3 regions of the Staphylococcus sp. EG-SA-2 genome follow, and region 1 is predicted to be linked to each of the others. Evidence: predicted binding sites of a transcription regulator. Region 1 holds the regulator's gene; each other region holds the start of a gene.

The links. Region 1 encodes LexA, which represses DNA repair genes until DNA is damaged. Its sites were predicted from a motif close to CGAACATATGTTCG; they were not measured.
Region 2: recA (recombinase RecA) is a predicted target of LexA. The motif match lies at 1,515-1,528, and genes of this name have one in related genera.
Region 3: IDG60_RS21460 (Y-family DNA polymerase) is a predicted target of LexA. The motif match lies at 7,132-7,145, and genes of this name have one in related genera.

The regions. Positions count from the first base shown of each region.
Region 1 covers NZ_JACYHC010001127.1:15,395-24,024, reverse strand. Annotated here, with positions in the region: gene IDG60_RS18810 (YneF family protein) at 1-136, opposite strand, end outside; gene tkt (transketolase) at 414-2,402, opposite strand; gene IDG60_RS18800 (DUF896 domain-containing protein) at 2,523-2,762, opposite strand; gene sosA (DNA damage-induced cell division inhibitor SosA) at 2,899-3,132, opposite strand; gene lexA (transcriptional repressor LexA) at 3,275-3,898, shown strand; gene IDG60_RS18785 (CAP domain-containing protein) at 4,278-5,294, opposite strand; gene guaC (GMP reductase) at 5,316-6,293, opposite strand; gene rpsN (30S ribosomal protein S14) at 6,450-6,719, opposite strand; gene rpmG (50S ribosomal protein L33) at 7,173-7,322, opposite strand; gene IDG60_RS18765 (catalase) at 7,413-8,630, opposite strand, start outside.
Region 2 covers NZ_JACYHC010000219.1:4,348-12,977, reverse strand. Annotated here, with positions in the region: gene rny (ribonuclease Y) at 1-32, opposite strand, end outside; gene recA (recombinase RecA) at 386-1,429, opposite strand; gene IDG60_RS02095 (CinA family nicotinamide mononucleotide deamidase-related protein) at 1,594-2,745, opposite strand; gene pgsA (CDP-diacylglycerol--glycerol-3-phosphate 3-phosphatidyltransferase) at 2,969-3,547, opposite strand; gene IDG60_RS02085 (helix-turn-helix domain-containing protein) at 3,581-3,973, opposite strand; gene IDG60_RS02080 (YmfK family protein) at 3,992-4,819, opposite strand; gene ymfI (elongation factor P 5-aminopentanone reductase) at 4,924-5,628, opposite strand; gene yfmH (EF-P 5-aminopentanol modification-associated protein YfmH) at 5,628-6,914, opposite strand; gene yfmF (EF-P 5-aminopentanol modification-associated protein YfmF) at 6,914-8,179, opposite strand; gene IDG60_RS02060 (GntR family transcriptional regulator) at 8,210-8,630, opposite strand, start outside.
Region 3 covers NZ_JACYHC010001349.1:296-8,925, reverse strand. Annotated here, with positions in the region: gene glcT (glucose PTS transporter transcription antiterminator GlcT) at 1-609, shown strand, start outside; gene IDG60_RS21490 (hypothetical protein) at 584-751, shown strand; gene cozEb (cell elongation protein CozEb) at 744-1,952, shown strand; gene mprF (bifunctional lysylphosphatidylglycerol flippase/synthetase MprF) at 2,433-4,955, shown strand; gene msrA (peptide-methionine (S)-S-oxide reductase MsrA) at 5,158-5,667, opposite strand; gene IDG60_RS21470 (LCP family protein) at 5,804-6,787, shown strand; gene IDG60_RS21465 (2-hydroxymuconate tautomerase) at 6,875-7,060, opposite strand; gene IDG60_RS21460 (Y-family DNA polymerase) at 7,208-8,470, shown strand; partial or broken gene IDG60_RS21455 (prephenate dehydrogenase) at 8,606-8,630, opposite strand, start outside.

The DNA.
Region 1 (8,630 bases):
TACGAAGCATTTCTTCGTTGATTGGTGGGTTTTTCTTCAAGTAGTCCATCATATATTTTCTAGCTAAAAGGAAACCTCCAATTAAACCTAAAATTAATGCAGCTACTATAAAAATAATTGCTAACCAAGTTGCCATTGTTTCACCCGCTTTCTTTATCCTACTGAATTTTACTAAATTCATCACATTATTTCAAGAACTAGTTTATTCAAGTATTTTAATATCGATACTAAAAATAATATCAAAAATCATGCTGTTATAACAGAGCTTTTAAAGATTAATCTGAAATAGTATACTTTCATAACTTATCACTTATGATGTAGTTTAAGTGCTATACTCTAAATTTCAACACTTTAAAAGAAGCCTAAGATTATGCATCCTAGACTTCTAAACATACTCGCTTTATAAATTATTCTTATAAGCTCATAACTTGGTTTAAGATATTTTCTTTAGTAAATCCATATTTTTCAACTACTAAATCGCCAGGTGCACTTGCGCCAAAGCCGTCAATAGCAATAACTTTACCTGCAGTACCTACATATTTATGCCATCCAAGCGGTGAAGCCATTTCAATCGCAACACGTTTTGTTACGCTTGATGGAATAACTGATTCTTTATATTCTTCAGATTGTTGTTCAAATGCATTCCAGTTAGGCATTGAAACAACACGCACTGATTTACCTTGTTTTTCAAGATCTTTAGCAGCTTCAACTGCAAGACTAACTTCTGAACCTGAAGCTAATAATAGGAATTCTGGTGTCTCTTCAGAGCCATAAACTGTATAGGCACCTTTTCGAACGCCTTCTTCAACTACATCTTCTGGTACATCTAAAACCGGTAAGTTTTGACGTGTCAATACTAATGAAGTAGGTGTAGATTCAGATTCTAAGGCAACTTCCCATGCTACTCTTGTTTCATTACCATCAGCAGGACGGATAACATTCATATTTGGAATAGCTCTTAATCCAGCTAATTGTTCAATTGGTTCATGAGTAGGACCATCTTCACCTACTGCAATTGAATCATGTGTGAAGATGAACGTTGCATTTAATCCCATAATTGATGATAAACGTAACGCTGGTTTTAAATAATCACTAAATACGAAGAATGTTGCACCATATGGATGTAAACCTCCATGTGCAGCCATACCATTTACAGCAGCACCCATAGCAAATTCACGTACACCAAACCACACATTTTTACCTTCAGGTGTTTCAGAACTATAATCTGTTGCATCATTTACATTGGATTTGTTTGAACCAGCAAGGTCTGCTGATCCACCAAAGAATGAAGGGACAGTTTTACTGATTGCTTGAATAACAGTACCAGAATCAGCACGAGATGCACCATTATGACCCAGTTCAAAACGTGGTAATTCATCCTTATAATTTTTAGGCAATTTACCACTAATCGCTAATTTAAATTCTTCTGCTAATTCAGGATATGTTTCTGCATATTTTTCTAATAATGAATTCCATTGAGATTCATCTTCATTAGCACGTTTTAACATAGTATTTTGGAAAATTTCGTATACCTCTTCTGAAACATTAAAACGTTTTTCAGGATCTAAACCGTAATTTTCGAATGTTAATTTTCTTTCAACTTCACCTAAAGGTGCCCCATGAACACCATTAGTTCCTGCTTTATTCGGTGAACCAAATCCGATTGTTGTTTTAACTTCAATAATCGTTGGTCCTTCTTGAGATTTAGCTGTAGTAATCGCTTTATCAATTTCTTCTAAATCATTACCATCTTTAACTAGTAAGTAATTCCAACCATATGCTTCAAAACGAGCTTTTGTGTTTTCAGAAAAAGCTTTGTTTAATTCGCCATCTAATGAAATATCATTTGAATCGTATAAAACAACTAATTTACTTAATTTATTATGTCCAGCAAATGAAGCTGCTTCATGCGATATACCTTCCATTAAATCACCGTCAGAAGCTAATACATATGTGTAATGATCTACAACATTATATCCTTCTTTATTAAATTTCCCTGCTAGGTGATCTTCTGCTAAAGCTAATCCTACTGACATAGCAAAACCTTGTCCAAGTGGTCCAGTAGTAACTTCTACACCATCAGTATGTCTGTATTCAGGATGGCCTGGTGTTTTAGAACCCCATTGTCTAAATTGCTTTAATTCTTCTAATTCTAAACTACCAGAAACATGTAACAAGCTATACAATAATGCTGAACCATGCCCTGCCGATAATACGAAACGGTCTCTATTGAAGTAATCTTTAGATTGTGGATTAAAATTCAGATGACGTGTCCACAAAGTGTAAGCCATTGGGGCAGCTCCCATAGGTAATCCTGGATGACCAGAATTCGCTTTTTCGATTGTGTCGATACTTAGTGCACGTAGCGTATCAACAGCTAATTGATCTTTTTCATTAAACATCTTGTGTATCTTCCCTTCTTCAATTTTATCAAATACATTATAACTTATTTTAAAATAAAAAGATAAGTAAAATACTTATTTCAAGTTATAATGTCAGAAAATTCTTTACAGATTTGTGATTTAATTTTTATTATCTCTTTTTTGTTGTATCTCTTTAATTTTTTCAGGTGTTACATCATTACCTTCTGGATCAATTACTTTAGTATTTTCAATTTGTTGTTTAAACCCTTTTCTAAAACTCTCAAGATAAGCTTTTCTTAAGGCTGTTTGCTCCTTTGCTTCTTCTTGAGTTAATCCTACTTCTTTTTTCTTTTTAGCTAACTCGTTAATTCTTTCGATATTCAAATCAGAATTACTCAATTAAAAAACCTACCTTCAATTTGTTTATTCAATCATTATAATACTTTAACAAAATATAACAAATTTAAGACCAGCAAAAAAGTAATAAAAAAACGCTATTTCGCAAAAATAGGCAAAATAACGTTGTGACAATGTATCAATTTATTAAAGCGAACACTTTCCCATCTCTTTGTTCGCCATTGTTTGTAGGGTCTTTATGTTCGTATGCTTTATTTATCGTATTGTTCTTAATTTGATGGTCAGTCATTTCGTACACTTGTTCCGAGTGAGCACTAACGTTCGCACTTAACAAGAATATTGCAAAGGCTGCACTTGAAACTAAAAATATGATGATATATGTTGATACGTTTTTATATTTATTGTAAAACATCATTTCCACTCCTAGAACATTTGTTTGTATAAGTAATTTATCAGAACTTATGTTCTGTGTCAATATTTTAACGAACAAATGTTTGTTTTGGTTGTGAATTAATGATATACTGTATTTAAATTAATTTAGGGAGTGCCTATATATGAGAGAATTAACAAAACGACAAAGCGAAATATATAACTATATTAAACAAGTTGTTCAAATGAAAGGTTATCCGCCTAGTGTTCGCGAAATTGGTGAAGCAGTTGGCTTAGCATCCAGTTCAACTGTTCATGGTCATCTTTCACGTCTTGAAGAAAAAGGATATATAAGAAGAGATCCAACGAAACCACGTGCTATAGAAATTGTAAGTGATCAAACAAATGATAATATTAATATGGAAGAAACGATTCATGTGCCAGTTATTGGTAAAGTCACAGCAGGTGTTCCTATTACCGCTGTAGAAAATATTGAAGAGTATTTTCCATTACCTGAACACTTAACATCGACACATAATAGCGACATATTCATATTAAACGTCGTAGGCGACAGTATGATTGAGGCTGGTATATTAGACGGAGACAAAGTAATTGTTCGCAGTCAAACCATAGCAGAAAATGGAGACATTATTGTTGCTATGACTGAGGAAGATGAAGCAACTGTCAAACGCTTCTATAAAGAAAAAAATCGTTATCGATTACAACCTGAAAATAGTACAATGGAGCCAATTTACCTCGACAATGTTGCTGTAATTGGGAAAGTAATTGGTTTGTACCGCGAAATGTAATATTTTAAACCGTTATATATTATCGTAATTGTTAAACCCTCATTTTTATAAATTTTGGACCTCTTGAAAAAGTTTCGTTTTCAAGAGGTTTTATTTATTCTAATCTAAATTCAGTTCAAACAGAAATTGCGAATTGTTAGATAATCTCATTCTTTAATATAAATTTTGAATTACAGATTCCTGCAAAATGTTACACAAATTAAAACTCGCCCCCGTAATAATTTACAGGAGCGAGCCATTATTATTTTTTTCTTTCTTTTTTATTAAGTATATCTTTGACGCGTTCAAGTATATCCGCATCTTTTGGTTTATCTGTTGTCATCATGTTTATCTACTTCCTTACAGACAAACATTACCCTTTAAACTCATACCAAAAACATTAACCAGTATAATTTTCTGTCCAAAAAGGTTGTTTTTCATCATTAAAATCAACACCAACACCTAATATTTTAAACGTATCATTTAAAATATTTTTTCTGTGACCAATAGAATTCATTAATCCTTGATGTGCATAGATACTACTAACTTGACCATATGCTAAATTCTCTCCGGCTGAGTTAAATGTAATACCATCTTTTTTCAATCGATCAAATGGTGATTGACCTTTTAAATTTGTATGATCAAAATAATGATTTTTGGCCATATCTTTACTATGCTTACGAGCAGTTTCAGAATTCTGTTTAGAATACTTCAATGTAGATAATTGATGTTGTTTTCTTTCAGCATTAACTAAATCAAAATTTTGTAGTTCAAAACTATCTGCAAGCGATTTCGAAGGTGCTCCATATTGTTCTTTTAATCTATTTTCCATAGCATCACTTACTTGTAAAACAGCTGTTACATTATTACGTCGATGCTTATCATAAAATACCGTCGTATAAATGTGATTTTTATGGAAAACATCATATTCTTTATTATTTTGTTCGTAACGCACTCTACCTTTAACAATCTCTGTTTCTGGTTCGCCTAATCTTTGCCTTACAACCGATTTAGGTGTATTGTATTTAATTTTTGATTTTGAAGTGATTATATTTTGATTTGTATATAACGCATTAACTTTATCTTTCATGTAACTTATCATTATAAAATTATTGTAATCGTCATCATAATACGTATACCACTTCGTACCATATTCATTAAATGTCACTCTTTTTGGTTTATTTAATGTTTTCTCAACATCTGATTTCGACATGTTCATTTGTATATTATTAAAGGCAAATTGTTGTTTCTTCGGTGTATCCAATTTATTTTCCGCAGAAATTGTTTCTTTATTGATGTGAATGTCAATATATTGTCTTACTTCATTTTGTAAATGAATGAATGGTTTAAATTCTGTTATTGGCGCAATGATAATAATTGATAAAAACGCAACAACAGTTACTATGAATTTTTTAATTTACATCACCTACTATAAATATTAATCTCTATCACCGTTGAAAATAGAGTTTCTAACAATAACATAATCTACAGTACGTAATGATTTCAAGTCTTTTCCACCGGCATATGAAATTGAGCTTTGTAAATCTTGTTGCATTTCTTTTAAGGTATCCATTAATGAACCCTTATGTTCTACAAACATTTTTTTACCTTCTACATTTTTATGTTCGCCTTTTTGAAATTCAGATGCACTACCAAAATATTCTTTATACTGTTTACCATCAAGTTCTACAGTTTCACCAGGTGATTCTTCGTGTGCCGCAAATAATGAACCAATCATGACCATTGATGCACCAAATCTAATTGATTTAGCGATGTCGCCATGCGTTCTTATACCACCATCGGCAATCAAAGGTTTACGAGCTGCTTTACTACATATGTTTAATGCCGCTAACTGCCAACCACCAGTACCAAAACCTGTTTTAATCTTTGTAATACAAACTCTACCAGGACCTATACCGACTTTGGTAGCATCAGCACCAGCATTTTCTAATTCTCTAACACCTTCTGGCGTACCAACATTACCAGCAATAACAAAACTATCAGGTATATGGTTTTTTATATGTTTAATCATGTTTATCACTGAATCTGAGTGACCATGCGCAATATCTATTGTAATATATTCGGGGATTAATTTTTCTTGAGCTAACTTTTCAATAAAATCAAATTCCGCTTTCTTTACACCAACTGAAATAGATGCAAATAAGCCTGAATTTTGCATATGTTTTATAAAAGGTATTCTTGCTTCTTCATCAAAACGATGCATGATATAAAAGTAATCATTTTCAGCAAACCATTTCGCTAATTTCTCATTCATAACTGTTTGCATATTTGCAGGAACTACAGGTAGCTTGAATTTTTTCGGACCAAATTGGATAGTTGTATCACATTCAGACCTACTTTCAACTATGCATTTATTAGGTATTAATTGAATATCTTCGTAATCAAATATTTTCACTTTAAATAGCCCCTTTAAAAACTAATTATTTTTAAATGCAAATTAAAAACCGAATGTTTCCTTATTAATATGAGAAAACATTCAGTTTATAGCATTCGTATATACTGTACATTGTTTTATTGATATTGTAAATGGGCTAAAGTGCGAAATTTGATTTTACCAACTTGATTTTTTAACACCTGGAATTTGTCCTTTGTGCGCATGTTCTCTAAACGCAATACGAGACATTTCAAATTTACGTAATACACCTCTAGGTCTTCCAGTTACTTTACATCTTCTAGTTAAACGTGTAGGTGATGAATCTCTTGGTAATTTTCTTAACGCTTCGTAATCACCTTTTGCTTTTAACTCTTTACGTAATTCGTAATATTTATTTACTAACTCTTCTCTTTTTCTCTCTTTTGCTATTTTAGATTTCTTAGCCATATATAGTTACCTCACTTTTTATCAAATCGTAATTATTACGATTTATATAATAACACAATCCTCACATAATTCAACAGTAAAGTTTCATTTCTTTGTTAAATCATTTTCTAAACCATCATATTTAAGATTAAAGTGTATTATCGAACATTTATAAAACATACCCAGAATTACTTCGTACTTATTAAATTCCGCTTTGAAATTTTAAATTCTACTATATTAAATACTCTTTCAAGCATTCGCTAACAAAGTGACTTTATAAAATCAGTAATCTATTTCCTTCTATAAATATTCTCAAATTTTAATAAAGTAACAACTAATACAATCATATATTGTTCTACCGATGAAACTCAATCCATTAATCACTCTTCACAAAAATTTCATAAAAAAGCGAGCTCCCCAATATAATAGGTAAGCCCGCTTTATTTTCAAATCGTCGTATTTGAATGATAAGAATTACTTAGTTTCACGATGTAACGTATATTTGTTTAATCTTGGGCAATATTTTTTCATTTCAATACGCTCAGGATTATTACGTTTATTTTTAGTAGTGATATAGTTACGATCGCCACATTCTGTGCATGCTAATGTTACGTTTACGCGCACGTTAAACACCCTCTCTTGTTAGGAATCTTTACGATTTATTATGATATCATAAACTGCTCAACTACGCAATATAGAAACTACATATCAAATTTATTTTTCAAAGTTTTCGTATGTTTCATCATTTTCAGTTTCAAGATCAATAGAATTTATATCAATACCTAATGCTTTTGCAACACCTTTACCATATTCTGGGTCAGCTTTGTAACAATGACGAATATGACGTCGTTTAACATCATCCGTTACGCCTTCCATTGCATTTGCTGTATTTGTAAAAATTCTTTCTTTAGCGTCCTCTGATTGTAATCTAAACAATTTACCTGGTTGTTCAAAATAATTATCATCATCTTGACGTTGATTATATTCATAGCCGTATCCATCAGTTGGGAATGGTGGCTTTTTATATTCAGGTTGAGAATCAAATTTACCATGGTTATTTGGATAATAATGTGTTCCTCCACCTTGGTTATTGTCAACTACGCGCATTTGACCATCTCTACTAAAAGGACAAATATTTTCAATACCAACACCTTTAGGTTGGTTTACAGGAATCTGCCAATGATTAACTCCTAATCGATATCTTTGCGCATCGCCATATGAGAATAAACGCCCTTGCAACATTTTGTCTGGAGAAAAATCTAATCCTGGAATAATATTAGTTGGTGCAAACGCAGCTTGTTCAACATCCATAAAGTAATTATCTGGATTTCTATTTAATTCAAACTCTCCAACTTCAATTAGAGGATACTCATCGTGATACCATACTTTTGTTAAATCAAATGGATTATCTTTATGGTTTTTAGCTTGTTCCTCAGTCATTACTTGAATATACATTGTCCATTTTGGATAATCACCTTTTTCAATGGCTTCGAATAAATCGCGTTGAGATGAATCACGATCTGTAGCTATAATTTCAGCAGCTTCTTCATCAGTTAAGTTTTCAATACCTTGTTGCGTTCTAAAATGGAATTTAACCCAAACACGTTCACCAGAATCATTATACATAGAGTATGTGTGAGAACCGAACCCATGCATATGACGTAAATCTTTAGGAATCCCTCTATCTGACATTAAGATCGTTACTTGGTGCAATGCTTCTGGAAGACCCGTCCAGAAATCCCAGTTATTTTGTGCATCTCTCATATTTGTTCTAGGATCTCGTTTCACCGCACGATTTAAACTAACAAATAACTTTGGATCTCTAAAGAAGAATACTGGTGTGTTATTCCCTACTAAATCCCAGTTCCCTTCTTCAGTGTAGAACTTTAACGCAAATCCTCGAATGTCACGCTCCGCATCAGCAGCACCACG
Region 2 (8,630 bases), on a different contig from region 1:
AGCAAAATGAGTAGGAGGCTTAATAAATTCACACAAACACCTCCTTTTCTAGGGTTTGCTCTTTATATGAAATTCAATATGACTTTATGAAATTATATATAAATCATACAAATTAATTGTACGGTTTATAGGAGATAAGTGTCAAGTTATCAATTTGCACTTTTGCACTATATTGAATGCTATTTCTACTATTTTCTAAAGTTTTGAAGCTCGATTATAAAACTATTGATAATGTAATAATAAATAAAATAAAAAACCTTATAGTCTCGATTTGTAGTGTATCCCATAAAGTTAGATATTATTCTAGCTTTATGAGATGAATATCACTTTCAATCAATCCTATAAGGATATTTGCTAAGTTTAACTATAGATATAAATTTGTGTACTATTCTTCGTCAAATAATGACTTTGGTGCATCTTCTGTTTCTTCAACATCACCATCAGATATACCTAATTTTTCTCTCAATTTACGATCAATTTCTTCTTTAATTTGTGGATTTTCTTTCAAGTACATTTTAACATTTTCCTTACCTTGACCCATTCGTTCGCCATTGTAAGAATACCATGCTCCTGATTTATCAACGATGTCGTTTTCAACACCTAAATCAATAAGTTCACCCTCTTTAGAAATACCTTGTCCATACATAATATCAACTTCAGCTACTCTAAATGGTGGTGCCACTTTATTTTTAACGACTTTAATTTTAGTTCTATTACCTACAATTTCTTGTCCTTGTTTAAGCTGTTCTGCACGACGTACTTCTAGTCTTACTGAACTATAGAATTTTAATGCACGTCCACCTGGTGTAGTCTCTGGATTACCGAACATAACACCAACTTTTTCACGAATTTGGTTGATGAAAATAGCAGTTGTATTTGATTTAGAAATAGCACCTGAAAGTTTACGTAACGCTTGTGACATTAAACGAGCTTGTAAACCAACGTGAGTGTCTCCCATTTCTCCTTCAATTTCAGCTTTAGGTGTTAAAGCAGCAACTGAGTCTACAACTACAATATCAACTGCACCACTTCTAACAAATGCTTCGGCGATTTCAAGACCTTGTTCACCATGATCCGGTTGCGATAAATATAAATTATCGATATCTACGCCTAATGCTTGAGCATATTCTGGATCTAAAGCATGTTCAGCATCGATAAATGCTGCCACCCCGCCATTACTTTGTACTTCAGCAATAGCGTGAAGCGCTACTGTTGTCTTACCAGAACTTTCAGGACCATAAATTTCAATAATTCGTCCTTTAGGATAGCCACCTACACCTAGCGCATTATCTAATGTAACTGAACCAGTTGATGTAGTTGAAACTCGGCGACCTATATTGTCACCCAACTTCATTACGGCACCTTTACCGAAAGATTTCTCCATATTTTTAATTACTGTATCTAAAGCTTTTTGACGATCGTTATCCAAAGCGAGACCTCCTAATTGAAATTGCTATCTTTTAATTATCTTATCAATACTATACAAGGATTCAAAATAAAATACAAGTGTTTTGCGAATATTTGTTCGTATAAAATCTTGAAATCAAAACGCAAAAACGAACAAACGTGCTTATATTTTTATCGATAATACAATTAATTTGTTGTTCTAAGCCAATTTAATAATCTTATGAGCGCATAATTTTGACTTCTGTTCTTTAATAAATTTCTAGATTTAGACATTTTAAATTGCTCAGTTTTAAATTCAAAGTTATTATCATAGCCTATATGGACTACACCATCATACTCTAATAGAATAATTGCTGATGACACATTAAACAATTTATTAACAAATTGCACTGCATCTTTTAATTGCTGCTCAATAGGTTTATTAATATCAACAAAGTTTTCATTGTGATTAATCATACCCTTTAGAACATCGTTTAAATCCACTTCTTTCAATCGATGATATAAAGCACCATTAGTAATACCATCATATATTACAAAAGGTTCATGAATTTTCTTTATTACAGCTTGCTCAATTAATGTGTCATCTGAACCATAATAATATTCTCCAATACGATCAAGAATTTCTTGTTTAACAGGTTGAATCAATGATTGTGCTTGTTCTTTTGAGTCGGCATTTGCAGTCAATCTAATATATACTTCATGACTTCCCGCCAAAGGCGCAATCGTAGGATTAGTCTGTTTATCGATAAGATCTATTAATATTGTTTCTACTTTAGATTCACCTATTCCCGCAAATCTTAATAGTTCAGAATGTATAATTCGATTATGGTTTATAAAATGTGACAACAATTCATTTTTCACCATTGGTTGCATTTCTTTCGGTGGACCTGGTAATAAAATAATTTGTTTGTTTTCAAAATTCACCATCATTCCTGGAGCCATGCCATGATGATTTGCTAATACAGTTGAACCTTCAATTACTAAAGCCTGTTGTTTATTATTAGGTGTCATTTCTTGTCCTTGTTCCTCAAAATAGCTTTCAATATATTTTAAAGAAGGCTCATCAATAACTAAATCTTTACCAACAATCTGGGCCACTGTATGCTTCGTTAAGTCATCTTTCGTAGGACCTAAGCCACCTGTTAAAATAACAGTATCATATTTTTCTAGCGCATGACGTACACTTGATTCTAAACGTTTTTTATTATCTCCAATAACTTTATGTTCTAATACATTTTGTCCAATTTCATTAAATACTTTAGATAGAAATTGTCCGTTGGTATTAGCGATTTGACCTAGCAATAGTTCTGAGCCTACAGCAATAATGGCAATTGACATTTATATCCCCCTTGTATCGTTTAATTCTTTTTTCATGTATTCCATTTAAAAATTCACATCAATTTTAGATTCAATGTATCAGATGCTACAACACATTTGCCTAAAAAATGAACAAATATTGTTTTACAATATATCATTATAAACAATTGCGTGGCTAATTTCTAAAATTGGGATTAAAAAAACTAGATTCCATATGAAAATGAAATCTAGTATAAACAAATATTTATTTTTGTTTAAAAACATCTCTACCTTTATAAAAGTATTCAATACCAGATAAGATAGTAAAAATAACGCCAATGTATAATAAAATTTGTCCTAATGACAAACCAATCAATGTTGCCAATGGATCACCTAATAACAACCAAGTAATTGCTACCATAGTAACTGCTGTTTTAATTTTACCTAATTGACCAGCTGCACTTACAAATCCTTGTTCAATTTGTAGTAAACGTAAACCAGTTACGGCAAATTCTCTGGCAATAATAATGATTGCTACTACAGAATTTGTTAGTCCTAGTTGCACAAGTACAATTAAAGCACTTGCAACTAATAATTTATCCGCTAATGGATCCAAAAATTTCCCCATATTTGTAACTAAATTCCATTTTCTAGCTAAATAACCATCAACAAAATCGCTAAGGGAAGCCAATATAAAAATAAAACCACTGATTAATAACTCAATTCTTATTTCATATCCTCCTAGAAATGACACATTGCCAAATCCAAAATCAACTAACGCAAACAATATAAAAACTGGTATTAACACTACTCTAAAAACCGTAATCTGGTTCGGAATATTCATTATACATCCTCATTTCTCACTAATTTATTTCTGTTAAAATATTAAAACTAACATGATCCATAACAATAAAGTTATTAAAACTGTAATACCCATGATTACTAATAATTGTATTGGCTCTTTTGATTTACTCTTATAATCTAAGTCTTTATTATTATTGAAAACTGTAATTACTTCGTCCCATTCGGCTTGGTTCGATGGAATTTCATCTTGATGAGCTTGAATTAATTGGTTAGGTTCAATATTTACTACGCTTGCATATTTTCTAATAAATCCTTCGCTGTAATTTTTATTCGGTAGTTGATCGAATTCATTATTTTCAATATGCACTAGCATTTCACGTTTAATTCCAGTACGTTGCTCTAATTCTGTTAAAGTCATTCCTAACCTTTCACGTCTACCTTTTAGCGCTTCACCGACCGTTTTCAATTCATAGCCTCCTTACACTTACTCGAAGAAACCAAAACCACCACCAAACGGATCTCCAAAATCTAAATTATTCTTACTTTGGACTGTCTGTTTCTTCATTTCTTCGTAATGTATTTCTTGATTTTCATTTTCTCTCAATTCGATAATATAGTCAAAATCTTCCATTGTACAAGTACTTGTTTCAACAAATAAATCTGGATGTTCAACGACTTTGATTGATGGTAACGTCATAACTTCGTTAACAAGCTCTTGATGTTTTGGATTAGATTCTCTGGCAGTAACTGCACCATCAATAATGTATACATGATTGGCATCATATTCCCCTTTAATTAGAGAGCTACGTACAGTTTGTTTTATTAAAGTAGAACTAATAAATAACCATCTCTTATGTGCACAAACACTTCCCGCAACAATTGATTCAGTTTTACCAACCCGTGGCATACCTCTAATGCCAATCAACTTATGACCTTCTTCTTTGAACAATTCAGCTAAAAAGTCTACTAACAAGCCTAAATCTTCACGCTCAAATCGAAAGGTTTTCTTATCTTTTGCATCTTGCTCAATATATCTACCATGTCTAACTGCAAGACGGTCTCTTAATTCTGGTTTTTTAAGCTTTGTTATTTCAATTTCATTTATACCACGAGCTATTTGCTCAAAACGTTCAACTTTTTCAAGATTGTCTGTTTTAATTAAAAGGCCTCGTTTACCTTGATCAACACCATTAATTGTAACAATACTTATACCTAACATACCTAATAAACTAGATACATCACCTAAAAGACCCGGTCTATTAATTTCAATTTCGTATTCTAGGTACCATTCTTTTTTCTCTGCAACTGTCATGGTGAACCTCACCCCTTGTTTAATTAACAAATTATGATTCATTGTAATATTCATATTATAACATCAATCATAAAAACATTTGCTCATAAAAATAGTTCTATATTTTAAATATACCAAGCACCATTAACTTTCTGTATAGTTCCAGTAACGCTTCTAGCATTTGAGTGATATAAATAGGCGCATGTATGAGCAACCTCACTCGGTAAAACCAATCGCTGTTGTGGTAATTCAGTTATCATTGCTTGAAGTTCATCTTCTTGCCACTCACTTGCCATATTACCGGCTACAAATCCAGGTGCGATAGCATTTACTGTCACTGATGTTAGTGCAAGCTCTTGACTAAGCGCCTTAACGAAACCTAATTGTGCACTTTTCATCGCCGAATAAATAGTTTCCATACTAGCTCCTGTCTCACCCCAAATTGATGAAATTACAATAATTCTTCCATTGGCACTTTGACGTAAAACATCAACGAAATATCTACATAATCGAATTAATTGCAAGACATTTAACTGATAACATGCATCAATATCATGGTCTTTCATATCTTGTAAAACACCATATAAAGACTGACCACTTGCATATATTAAACAGTCTAATGATTTAATGTCACCAAATGTTTTGTCAATATCAATTGTTTGAGATAAATCCGCTTGTATAAAACGAACTTTATCATCATTAAATTTGCTAGTTAATTCATTTATATCAGTACGATAATATTGCACATAAACTTCAAATCCATCAGTTAATAATTGTTTGACTATCTCAGAACCAATTGAACCAGAACCACCTAATACTAATGCTTTCATTACTTTTTAATCTCCAAACGACTATCGACTTGCTGATCTAAATTTAAATATAACGATGACGTTTCGTTAATACTATCTAACGTGATATTTTCAACAATGTCTAACATGTCAAACACGCTAACACCTTCAAAATACAATTTAGTATATTGATTAGCAATATATTCAGGTGAGTTTAAACTTGATATGAATTCACCTATAAATTGCTTTTTCAAAAGTTCAAATGCTTCTGCATCTTGGAAATTGCCTTTTTTATCACGCAACTCATCTAATAATAATTTTTTTAATTTATCTGGTTCTTCAGTAGCGCTTGTCACGATTGAAAAACTATACGTCGGCTCTAGTACAAATTGATAACCAAATGTATCATCGATAAGTCCTTCGTTTAATAAATTCTGATAAAAATCTGTTTCTTCCCCAAAAATTAACTCAAAGAATAATGACATTTCTAAATCACGTTGTACATATTTTTGAGGCGCTTCTTGTAATGGTTTATTTTTAAAACCAAGCATTAGTCTTGGTGATTGAATTTTCATAGATTCAGTAACAAATGCTTCTTTAACATCCTCCGGTTCATCAACAAGTCCTCGTTCGATTTTGGGTTGGTTAACTTTATTACGAGCATCCTCGTGTTGTTTTACTATTCGACATATTTCTTCTGGATTCACATCACCAACAACAAATAAAACCATATTTGATGGATGATAAAACGTTTCATAACATAGATACAAATCATCTTTTGTAATATCGTATATACTTTCTACACTACCGGCAATATCAACACGTATTGGATGTCGTTGATACATTGCACGCAATGTATTAAACATTAATTTATATCCAGGTTGTTCTTGATACATTTTTATTTCTTCTGCAATAATACCTTTTTCTTTATCAACAGTTTCTTTTGTAAAATAAGGCGTTTCAACCATTGTAAGTAAACGTTTAATGTTGTTTTCAATATTATCAGTTGCACTGAACAAGTAGCTTGTACGATCAAAGCTTGTAAACGCATTTGCTTGTGCATTATCTTCAGCAAACGCAGTAAATAAGTCTTCTTCTTCTTTTTCAAATAATTTATGTTCTAAAAAGTGAGCAACTCCATCAGGTACAGTAACAAATTGGTCTTGTCCAAGGGGTTTGAATTGATTATCTAATGAACCAAATTGTGTAGTGTAAGTGACAAATGTCTTTTGAAAACCTGGTTTGGGGATAATAAATAATCGTAAACCATTTTCTAATTCTTGTTCGAATACTCTTTCGTCTATTAATTCATAATAACGCTCTTTCATTATTTATCCCCTCCTTTTGTCAACACATAGATTGTATCTAAAAATGCTTTTTCAGCAACAGAAACAATATCTTCGCGACTTACCTTCTGTATATCATTTATAAATGTTTCTTTGCTTTGTGGTTGTTCTAATAATATTTGGTTATGCATAATCTCTATAATACTTTTCGGACGATCTTCAGATTCATATCGATGAGAAATGATTACTTTTTTAGCTAACTCTAATTTTTCTTCAGTGAAATCTCCTGCTTTTATTTTTTCAAATTCACTTATAATAGTGTCTTTTGCAGTTTCGTACTTATCACTTGAAACCCCACTCAAAACAAATAAATAGCCATTTTTGCCATCAATTTGTGAATGTATAGAGTACGCTAAACTTTGCTTTTCTCGCACTTCATTAAATAAAACAGATGAAGGATCTCCTCCAAACATCATGTTAAATACAACAAACGCAGCATATCCACTTTGTCCATATTGTGTTGGAAAACGGTATCCCATATTTAATTTAGCTTGATCCACGTCATCATATTCAACAATATAATCAACTTCTTCATCGTGTAAATGATGAGTAGAATGTTGGAATTGATGTTTATCGAATGGTTTAAGTGCAAATTTTTCACGTATTTGTTTCTCAACACTTTCAGGTTCTACATTGCCGACAACATAAACAGAACATTGATCATTATTAATCATTGATTGATATGTATGATATAGTGTTTCAGCAGTAATATGTGGGATTTGTTCTAGTTGTCCTGTAGATAAGTATTTATATGCTTCATTTTCAAACATATGGTCGAGTAATTTTAAAAACGAATATTGTGCTTTATTATCTACCATTGCTTCTATTTTTTTGGCTAATAATGTTTTCTCTTGGTTAACAAAATTATCATTGAATGCTTTATTTTCAATTAATGGATTCCAAATGATTTCTTGTAATAAATCTAATCCTTGATTAAATAATGATTCACCGTTTCTTAAATAACGTTCATTAACAATTTCTAATGAAAATGTAATGACATGCTGATCTTTGAATTTTGAAATTGTACTATTCACATACGCACCATATAAATCGGCTAAGTGATTATTAAACGACTTATCGGTTGGCCATTTCTTAGTTGCTCGAACTAATAATTTGCTTAATAATGATCTAGCTGTAATTGTGTCATATTCTAAAGGTGCCATAAATTTAAAAACTATAGTAGTTGTTTTAAATTTAGTTGTTGGTGAAACTTTGATATGTATATTTGGTTGAGATTGTCTACTCAAATATATAGCCTCCTCTATATCTTCTTACATCTATATTTTTCTAGTGATTTTAAATTGAACTAAGCTATTTTTCATATAATTTAATGAATACAAAATAGGTTCATCTAATTCATTGTAGTGCGTAATTTTTAATAAAATCAAACCTTCGTGTGGCGAAGCATTCAGTACTTCGGATATTCGAGGTTCATAATTTACCGCTTCAATTTCTGTATCAGCGTAACAAATATTATGATTACTTTGTTCTTTTATCGCACTTAGTATCGATCCATTGCTCATTTGATACTCTGTACATGTTAATTCTTTTTTAGCAATTTTATCTAAACAATAGACGACCGGTTCTCCATCGGCAGTTCGTAATCGTTCTATAATGGTTACTGGATATCCTTCTTCAACGCTCAACAAATTTGCATCTAACATAGTTGCTGGTTGCTCATCAAAATTTAAGTATTCA
Region 3 (8,630 bases), on a different contig from region 1:
TTGAATTTTATTTCTAATACTGCGATGAATGTTGATTCAAAACAACTTGTAGTTTCATTAACGGATCATATTATATTTGCTTATAAACGCTTAAAACAAAATCAAGTTATTAGCAATCCATTTGTTATGGAAACTATGCAGTTATATAGTGATGCATATCATATTGCTAAACAGGTGATTGATCAGTTAAATGCAGCATTAGATGTACATTTTCCTGAAGATGAGATAGGATTTATTGCATTACATATTGCATCTAATACAGAAGATTTATCTATGCATGAGATGACCTTGATCAATAATGTTATTAAAAAAGGTATAGATATCATTGAATCAGACCTTGTGACAACTGTTGATAAGGAATCATTACAATACCAACGTTTTATAAGGCACGTACAATTTTTAATTCGCCGATTAAGAAGAAAAGAATATATACATGCACAAGATGATTTTGTGTCTATGATTAAAAATCACTATCCGATTTGCTATAACACAGCATATAAAATTTTAACTATGATACAAAAACAATTTGATGTTAATATCAGTGAGTCTGAAATTATATATTTAACATTACACATTCATCATTTTGAAGAAAGGATTAATCAATCCTAAATTAAGTGTATTACACGGGCGTTTCGTTACTGTAAAGGGTATTTGTATGGTATCATTGATGTTAGTAATTTTACATAAGTGGACTGTTTTTATACAACATCTTATGAATATTTTAAGTGGTGGTGAATCTATAATTGAATGAAAATGAAAAGAATATAAGAAAGAATTTTTTAAAATTTACCGAATCACGGTATATGAAGTTTGTTGGTGGGAATGATTTAGTCTTCTCATTAATAGCGCTAGTATTGTTGGGTATTGTTATTTTTATTTTCGAAAAAGTATCATATGTTTTTGATCCTTTTATCATCGTTTTTAAGACGATAGCAGCACCTATCATCGTCTCTTTAATTCTATTCTATCTATTTAACCCAATCGTAAATATGATGGAACGTTATAGAATACCAAGAGTTGCAGGTATTTCTATTATTTATCTAGCTGTAGTAGGTGTTATTACGTTAATTGTTAATTTATTGATACCTATTATTGGTTCGCAAGTAGATAGTTTAGTTAAAAATTCACCGCAATATCTAGAAAAATTAATTAATTCTATTGATAAAATAGCAAATAATACGTTTTTCTCTTCGTATTATAGTCAAATTAATGATTGGTTAAATTCTTTACCTAAGAAAATACCATCTATGTTAAGTGAATTTACAGATGGCTTTGGGTCTAAAATTGCAACGTTTGCAGAAACGATTGCTAATATTGGCGTTGTGATTGTCACAACACCATTTGTACTATTCTTTATGCTTAAAGATGGACATCACTTCAAAGAATTTTCAACGAATATTATGCCACCGAAATTCCGAAAAGATTTTCATGATCTACTTGAAAAAATGAGTGTTCAAGTTGGTTCATACATTCAAGGACAAATTATCGTTTCATTCTGTATCGGTATACTGTTGTTTATCGGTTATTCGGTTATCGGGTTGAAATATAGCTTAGTATTAGCTAGTATTGCGGCAGTTACAAGTGTTGTACCATATTTAGGGCCTACTATAGCGATTTCTCCAGCTATTGTAATAGCTGCTATAACATCGCCGTGGATGCTCTTAAAATTAGCAGTAGTATGGACTTTAGTACAATTTGTTGAAGGGCACTTCATTTCACCAAATATCATGGGTAAAACACTTAAGATTCATCCACTTACAATCATTTTCATTTTACTGTGTGCAGGCAAATTGCTTGGTATTGTAGGCGTTATTTTAGGTATTCCGGGATATGCTATTTTAAAAGTATTAGTTACTCATTTATTCCAATTATTTAAACGTCGATACAATCGTTTCTATGGTAATGATGTAGGTGAATATGATATTAAAGAAAGTAATAAAATAGTTGAATAAGTAATAAAAAATACCAATGACTATATGTTTGTTGGTATTTTTTATGGTGCTTATAATGTTGGGCAGTTACATTTATGATTATCAGCACATGTTTAGCTTATAAATTTTTACGAAAGTTTAGCCGTTTATAAAGCACATGCATAATGAAACGAGTATTTGCCACTTGATTAGTACTTCATTATTATGTCGAAAATAAAAATAAGTGGTATTTTTAATATATTAAGAAGCACTCATAATCGGCTGTTAATTAATAATATTTTTCATAAGTATTGATTCATCATTTTCTTTATGTTAAATATGAATCAGTATAGATAACCATATTGTTCTGTTTGAGATAGAAATATTTTCTATTTACTTCTTAATACAGATATCAATATGACAAAAGTGTTATATAAATCAAAGGTAAATGATATGCTATTTTTATGGTTTATATGATATATTTTGATTTATAACAGAAATAATTAGAATTGATGTGAAAAAATGAATCAGGAAGTTAAAAACAAAATATTTTCAATCTTAAAAATTACGTTTGCTACAGCTTTATTTATTTTTGTAGCAATCACATTGTATCGGGAGTTATCTGGTATTAACTTTAAAGATACGTTGGTTGAATTTAGTAAGATTAACCGTATGTCCTTAGTGTTACTATTTATTGGTGGTGGGGCATCGCTTGTTATTCTATCAATGTATGATGTGATTTTATCTAGAGCTTTAAAAATGGATATATCCTTAGGCAAAGTTTTAAGAGTAAGTTATATCATCAATGCATTGAATGCGATTGTAGGTTTCGGTGGCTTTATTGGTGCAGGCGTTAGAGCAATGGTTTATAAAAACTATACGCATGATAAAAAGAAATTAGTTCACTTTATATCCTTAATACTTATTTCAATGTTGACAGGTTTAAGCTTATTATCATTGCTAATTGTATTCCATGTTTTCGATGCATCTTTAATCTTAGATAAGATTACATGGGTAAGATGGGTATTATATGTAGTGTCATTTTTCTTACCATTATTCATTATTTATTCAATGGTTAGACCACCCGATAAAAACAATCGTTTTGTAGGATTGTACTGCACTTTAGTGTCGTGTGTTGAATGGTTAGCAGCTGCAGTTGTATTATATTTCTGTGGTGTAATTGTTGACGCTCATGTATCATTCATGTCCTTTATTGCAATATTTATCATTGCTGCATTATCAGGTTTAGTCAGCTTTATTCCTGGTGGTTTCGGCGCTTTCGATTTAGTTGTATTACTAGGATTTAAAACTTTAGGTGTCCCTGAGGAAAAAGTATTATTAATGCTACTTCTATATCGTTTTGCGTACTATTTTGTACCGGTAATTATTGCATTAATTTTATCATCATTTGAATTTGGTACATCAGCTAAGAAGTACATTGAGGGATCTAAATACTTTATTCCTGCTAAAGATGTTACGTCATTTTTAATGTCTTATCAAAAGGATATTATTGCTAAAATTCCATCATTATCATTAGCAATTTTAGTATTCTTTACAAGTATGATCTTTTTTGTAAATAACTTAACGATTGTTTACGATGCTTTATATGATGGAAATCACTTAACGTATTATATTCTATTGGCAATTCATACTAGTGCTTGTTTATTACTTTTACTGAATGTAGTTGGTATTTATAAGCAAAGTAGACGTGCCATTATCTTTGCTATGATTTCAATTTTATTAATCACAGTGGCGACATTCTTCACTTACGCTTCATATATTTTAATAACATGGTTAGCTATTATTTTTGTTCTGCTTATTGTAGCTTTCCGTAGAGCACGTAGGTTGAAACGCCCAGTAAGAATGAGAAATATAGTTGCAATGCTTTTATTCAGTTTATTTATTTTATATGTTAACCATATATTTATTGCTGGAACGTTATATGCATTAGATATTTATACGATTGAAATGCATACATCTGTATTGCGCTATTACTTCTGGCTTACGATTTTAATCATCGCTATCATCATAGGTATGATTGCATGGTTGTTTGATTATCAATTTAGCAAAGTACGTATTTCTTCTAAAATTGAAGATTGCGAGGAGATTATTAATCAGTACGGCGGTAATTATTTGAGTCACTTGATATATAGTGGTGACAAGCAGTTTTTCACTAATGAAAATAAAACAGCATTTTTAATGTATCGTTATAAAGCAAGTTCATTAGTGGTTCTTGGAGATCCGTTAGGTGATGAAAATGCCTTTGATGAATTGTTAGAAGCATTCTATAATTACGCTGAGTATTTAGGCTATGATGTTATATTCTATCAAGTTACAGATCAACACATGCCTTTATATCATAATTTCGGTAACCAATTTTTCAAATTAGGTGAAGAAGCAATTATTGATTTAACGCAATTTTCAACTTCAGGTAAAAAACGCCGTGGATTTAGAGCGACTTTAAACAAATTCGATGAACTTAATATTTCATTCGAAATTATTGAACCACCGTTTTCAACTGAATTTATAAATGAGCTTCAACATGTAAGTGATTTATGGCTAGATAATCGTCAGGAAATGCATTTCTCTGTGGGTCAATTTAATGAAGAATACTTATCTAAAGCGCCAATTGGTGTAATGCGAAATGAAGAAAATGAAGTAATTGCATTCTGTAGTTTAATGCCAACATACTTTAATGATGCCATTTCAGTCGATTTAATTAGATGGTTGCCAGAGTTAGATTTACCATTAATGGATGGATTATACTTGCACATGTTACTTTGGAGTAAAGAACAAGGTTATACAAAATTTAATATGGGTATGGCAACGTTATCGAACGTTGGTCAATTGCATTATTCATATTTAAGAGAACGACTTGCAGGCCGTGTCTTTGAACATTTCAACGGTCTATATCGTTTCCAAGGATTACGTCGTTATAAATCTAAATATAATCCGAATTGGGAACCACGCTTTTTAGTTTATCGTAAAGATAATTCGCTTTGGGAATCACTTTCTAAAGTAATGCGTGTAATACGTCACAAATAATTAAAATCCAAGTGCTAAGAGGTATACAGTTATGCCTGAAGCGCTTGGATTTTTTGGTTTCTATAAAGAATGATTTATAAAAAACGGTACAGATAAGAATATTTAAGTTTCCTATCTGTACCGTATTTTAATATTGAAATGAGCTTAAGTTAAGTCGCCTAACTTTTATTATCAGCCCAATCAGTTTCATCAAGTATAAATGTTATTGCTTATTTTTGTATTCTTGGCGTATTTTTTGTTCTTCTGCATAGCGCTCTGGATTTTTCTTATAAAAATCTTGGTGATAGTCTTCGGCTTTGTAAAATTGTGACGCTGGTAATATTTTTGTTGCAATTGCCTTATCAGCATTAATCGTATTTTTAAGCTGCTCGATATATGTCTCAGCGAGTTCTTTTTGATGATCATTAGTGTAGAAAATAGCTGTTTGATATTGAGGACCACGGTCTTGATATTGACCACCTGTATCTAATGGGTCAATGACTGAGAAAAATATTTCTAATAACTTATTGTATGAGAATAATGCAACATCATATTGAATTTCAACAGTTTCTAAATGACCACTCGTACCTGATTTTACTTGTTCGTAAGTAGGATTTTCAATATGTCCGCCCATATATCCAGAAGTTACTTTTTCTATGCCGTCAAAGGTGTCAAATGGTTTCGTCATACACCAAAAGCAACCTCCGGCAAAATAAGCTGTATTAATATTCATTTTTGACATCCTTTCATTAGACCTTAGTACGATTTATTAAGAAATCACTTGCTTTTTGAATTGTTTTTATATAACGTTAATATGTGATTATTATAGTACACAAAAATCTATTTTTGAAGATATAAGGTAGGTAAATATGGATAAAGAAACTAATGACAACGAATATAGACGTCAAAGTGAACATCGCACTTCGGCGCCTAAGCGAAAAAAGAAGAAGAAAATTAGGAAATTACCTATCATTCTTCTGATTGTTGTAATTTTACTTATCGCATTAGTTGTATATATTGTACATAGTTACAATAGCGGTGTAGAATATGCCAAGAAACATGCGAAAGATGTTAAAGTACATCAATTTAATGGACCAGTAAAAAATGATGGTAAAATTTCTATTCTTGTACTCGGTGCAGATAAAGCACAAGGTGGACAATCAAGAACAGATTCTATCATGGTTGTTCAATATGACTTTATCAATAAAAAAATGAAAATGATGTCTGTCATGCGTGATATTTATGCAGATATTCCAGGATATGGAAAACACAAAATTAATTCAGCATACGCTTTAGGTGGTCCAGAGCTACTTAGAAAAACACTTGATAAAAATTTAGGAATTAATCCTGAATATTATGCAGTAGTTGATTTTACTGGATTTGAGAAAATGATTGATGAATTAATGCCAGAAGGTGTACCAATTAATGTCGAAAAGGATATGTCGAAAAATATTGGTGTATCTTTGAAAAAGGGTAACCATAGGTTGAATGGTAAAGAATTACTTGGTTATGCAAGATTCCGTCACGACCCTGAAGGTGACTTCGGACGCGTGCGACGTCAGCAACAAGTGATGCAAACATTGAAAAAAGAAATGGTTAATTTTAGAACAGTTGTTAAATTACCAAAAGTTGCAGGTATTTTAAGAGGCTATGTGAATACAAACATTCCTGATTCAGGGATTTTCCAAACAGGTTTGAGTTTTGGCATCCGAGGTGAAAAAGATGTTAAGTCATTGACTGTGCCAATCAAGAACTCATACGAAGATGTCAATACAAATACTGATGGTAGTGCATTACAGATTAATAAAAACACAAATAAACAAGCTATTAAAGACTTTTTAGATGAAGATTAAAAATAAACAAGGCGATTTCTATCATACTCAGATAGAAGTCGCCTTGTTCGTTTTCAAAGAATTAATTGGCATGCATCTTATGAAGAATTATTGATCTGACTTTCTTACGCCAGCCACACCATAATGGTTTGGTTTCATTTCTTCTATAACAACGTGAATTGCTTGTCTATTTGCCCCCGTTGTTTTTTCTACGGCGTCAGTTACTTCGCTAACTAAATTTTTTAATTGTTCATCCGAACGACCTTCTAATAATTTTACATTGACGATTGGCATCATCCAAACCTCCTAATCATTATTAATTTGAGTATATCATGTAATACTTAAAAATTCATTTGCAAAATAACAGAACATTTGTTCTAAAATAGTTGAAATAGAACACGTGTTCGTATATAATAAGGTTCAAGTAAGGGAGGAATAACAGTGTATAATTATCATTTATTAGAAGATAGGGATGTTCTATGTATTGACCAAAAAAGTTTTTTTGCGAGTGTTTCTTGTATTGAAAAGGGGCTAGATCCATTAGAAACAAAGTTAGCTGTTGTTGCAGATACTAAGCGTCAGGGTTCTGTAATATTGGCTGCGACACCTAAATTAAAAGAATTAGGCATCAAGACAGGGTCGCGATTGTTTGAAATACCACATAGAAATGATATTTACATTATCAATCCAAGTATGCGTAAATATCTTAATGTTTCAGTTGCTATTTCTAAGATTGCATTGCGTTATATTCCACCTGAAGATTTACACCAATATAGTATTGACGAATTTTTTATGGATGTTACTGATAGCTATCATAGATTTAGTTCTACAGTACATGCATTTTGCGAAAGACTTAAACGTGAAATTTATGAAGAAACAGGCATTTATTGTACTGTGGGCATTGGTTCTAATATGTTATTAAGTAAAATTGCTATGGATGTTGAAGCGAAGCATAGTCAAAATGGTATAGCTGAATGGCGATATCAAGATGTACCAACGAAATTATGGCCAATTCAGCCCTTGCGAGATTTTTGGGGTATTAATCGTCGAACAGAAGCCAAATTGAATAAAAGAGGAATTTTTACTATAGGAGATTTAGCGAAATATCCATATAAATTTTTAAAAAAAGAGTTCGGTATTTTAGGTGTTGATATGCATCTACATGCGAATGGGATAGATCAGAGTAAAGTACGTGAAAAGCACAAGATCAGCAATCCATCGATATGCAAAAGTCAAATATTAATGAGAGATTATCATTTTGATGAAGCAAAAGTAGTAATGCAAGAGTTAATTGAAGATGTTGCTAGCAGAGTTCGAGCAAGAAAAAAAGTGGCAAGAACGATACATTTTGCCTTTGGCTATAGTGATGAAGGCGGTGTACATAAGCAATATACTTTGAAAGATCCAACAAACTTAGAAAAAGATATTTATAAAGTAGTAATGCATTTCGCAGATAAATTATGTAATAAACAAGCACTATATCGTACGCTAAGTATATCTTTGAGTCAATTTATTAATGAGGATGAGCGACAGTTAAGTCTGTTTGAAGATGAATACCAACGCAAACGTGACGAATGTCTAGCTAAAACGATAGACCAATTACATTTGAAATACGGCAAAGGTATTGTGTCCAAAGCAGTATCGTTTACAGAAGCAGGTACAAAACACGGCAGATTAGGTTTAATGGCTGGACATAAAATGTAATGACTATACGGTTTAAGTAATATATAACTGTGATTCGTATAAAATAAGTCTCTAAAGATAAATATTTCATATATCACAATAGATTTCACAATAATATCTAAGAATACATGGAATTTATCAAAAGAGACTTAATAATTATTGGATATAACAATCAAAATCA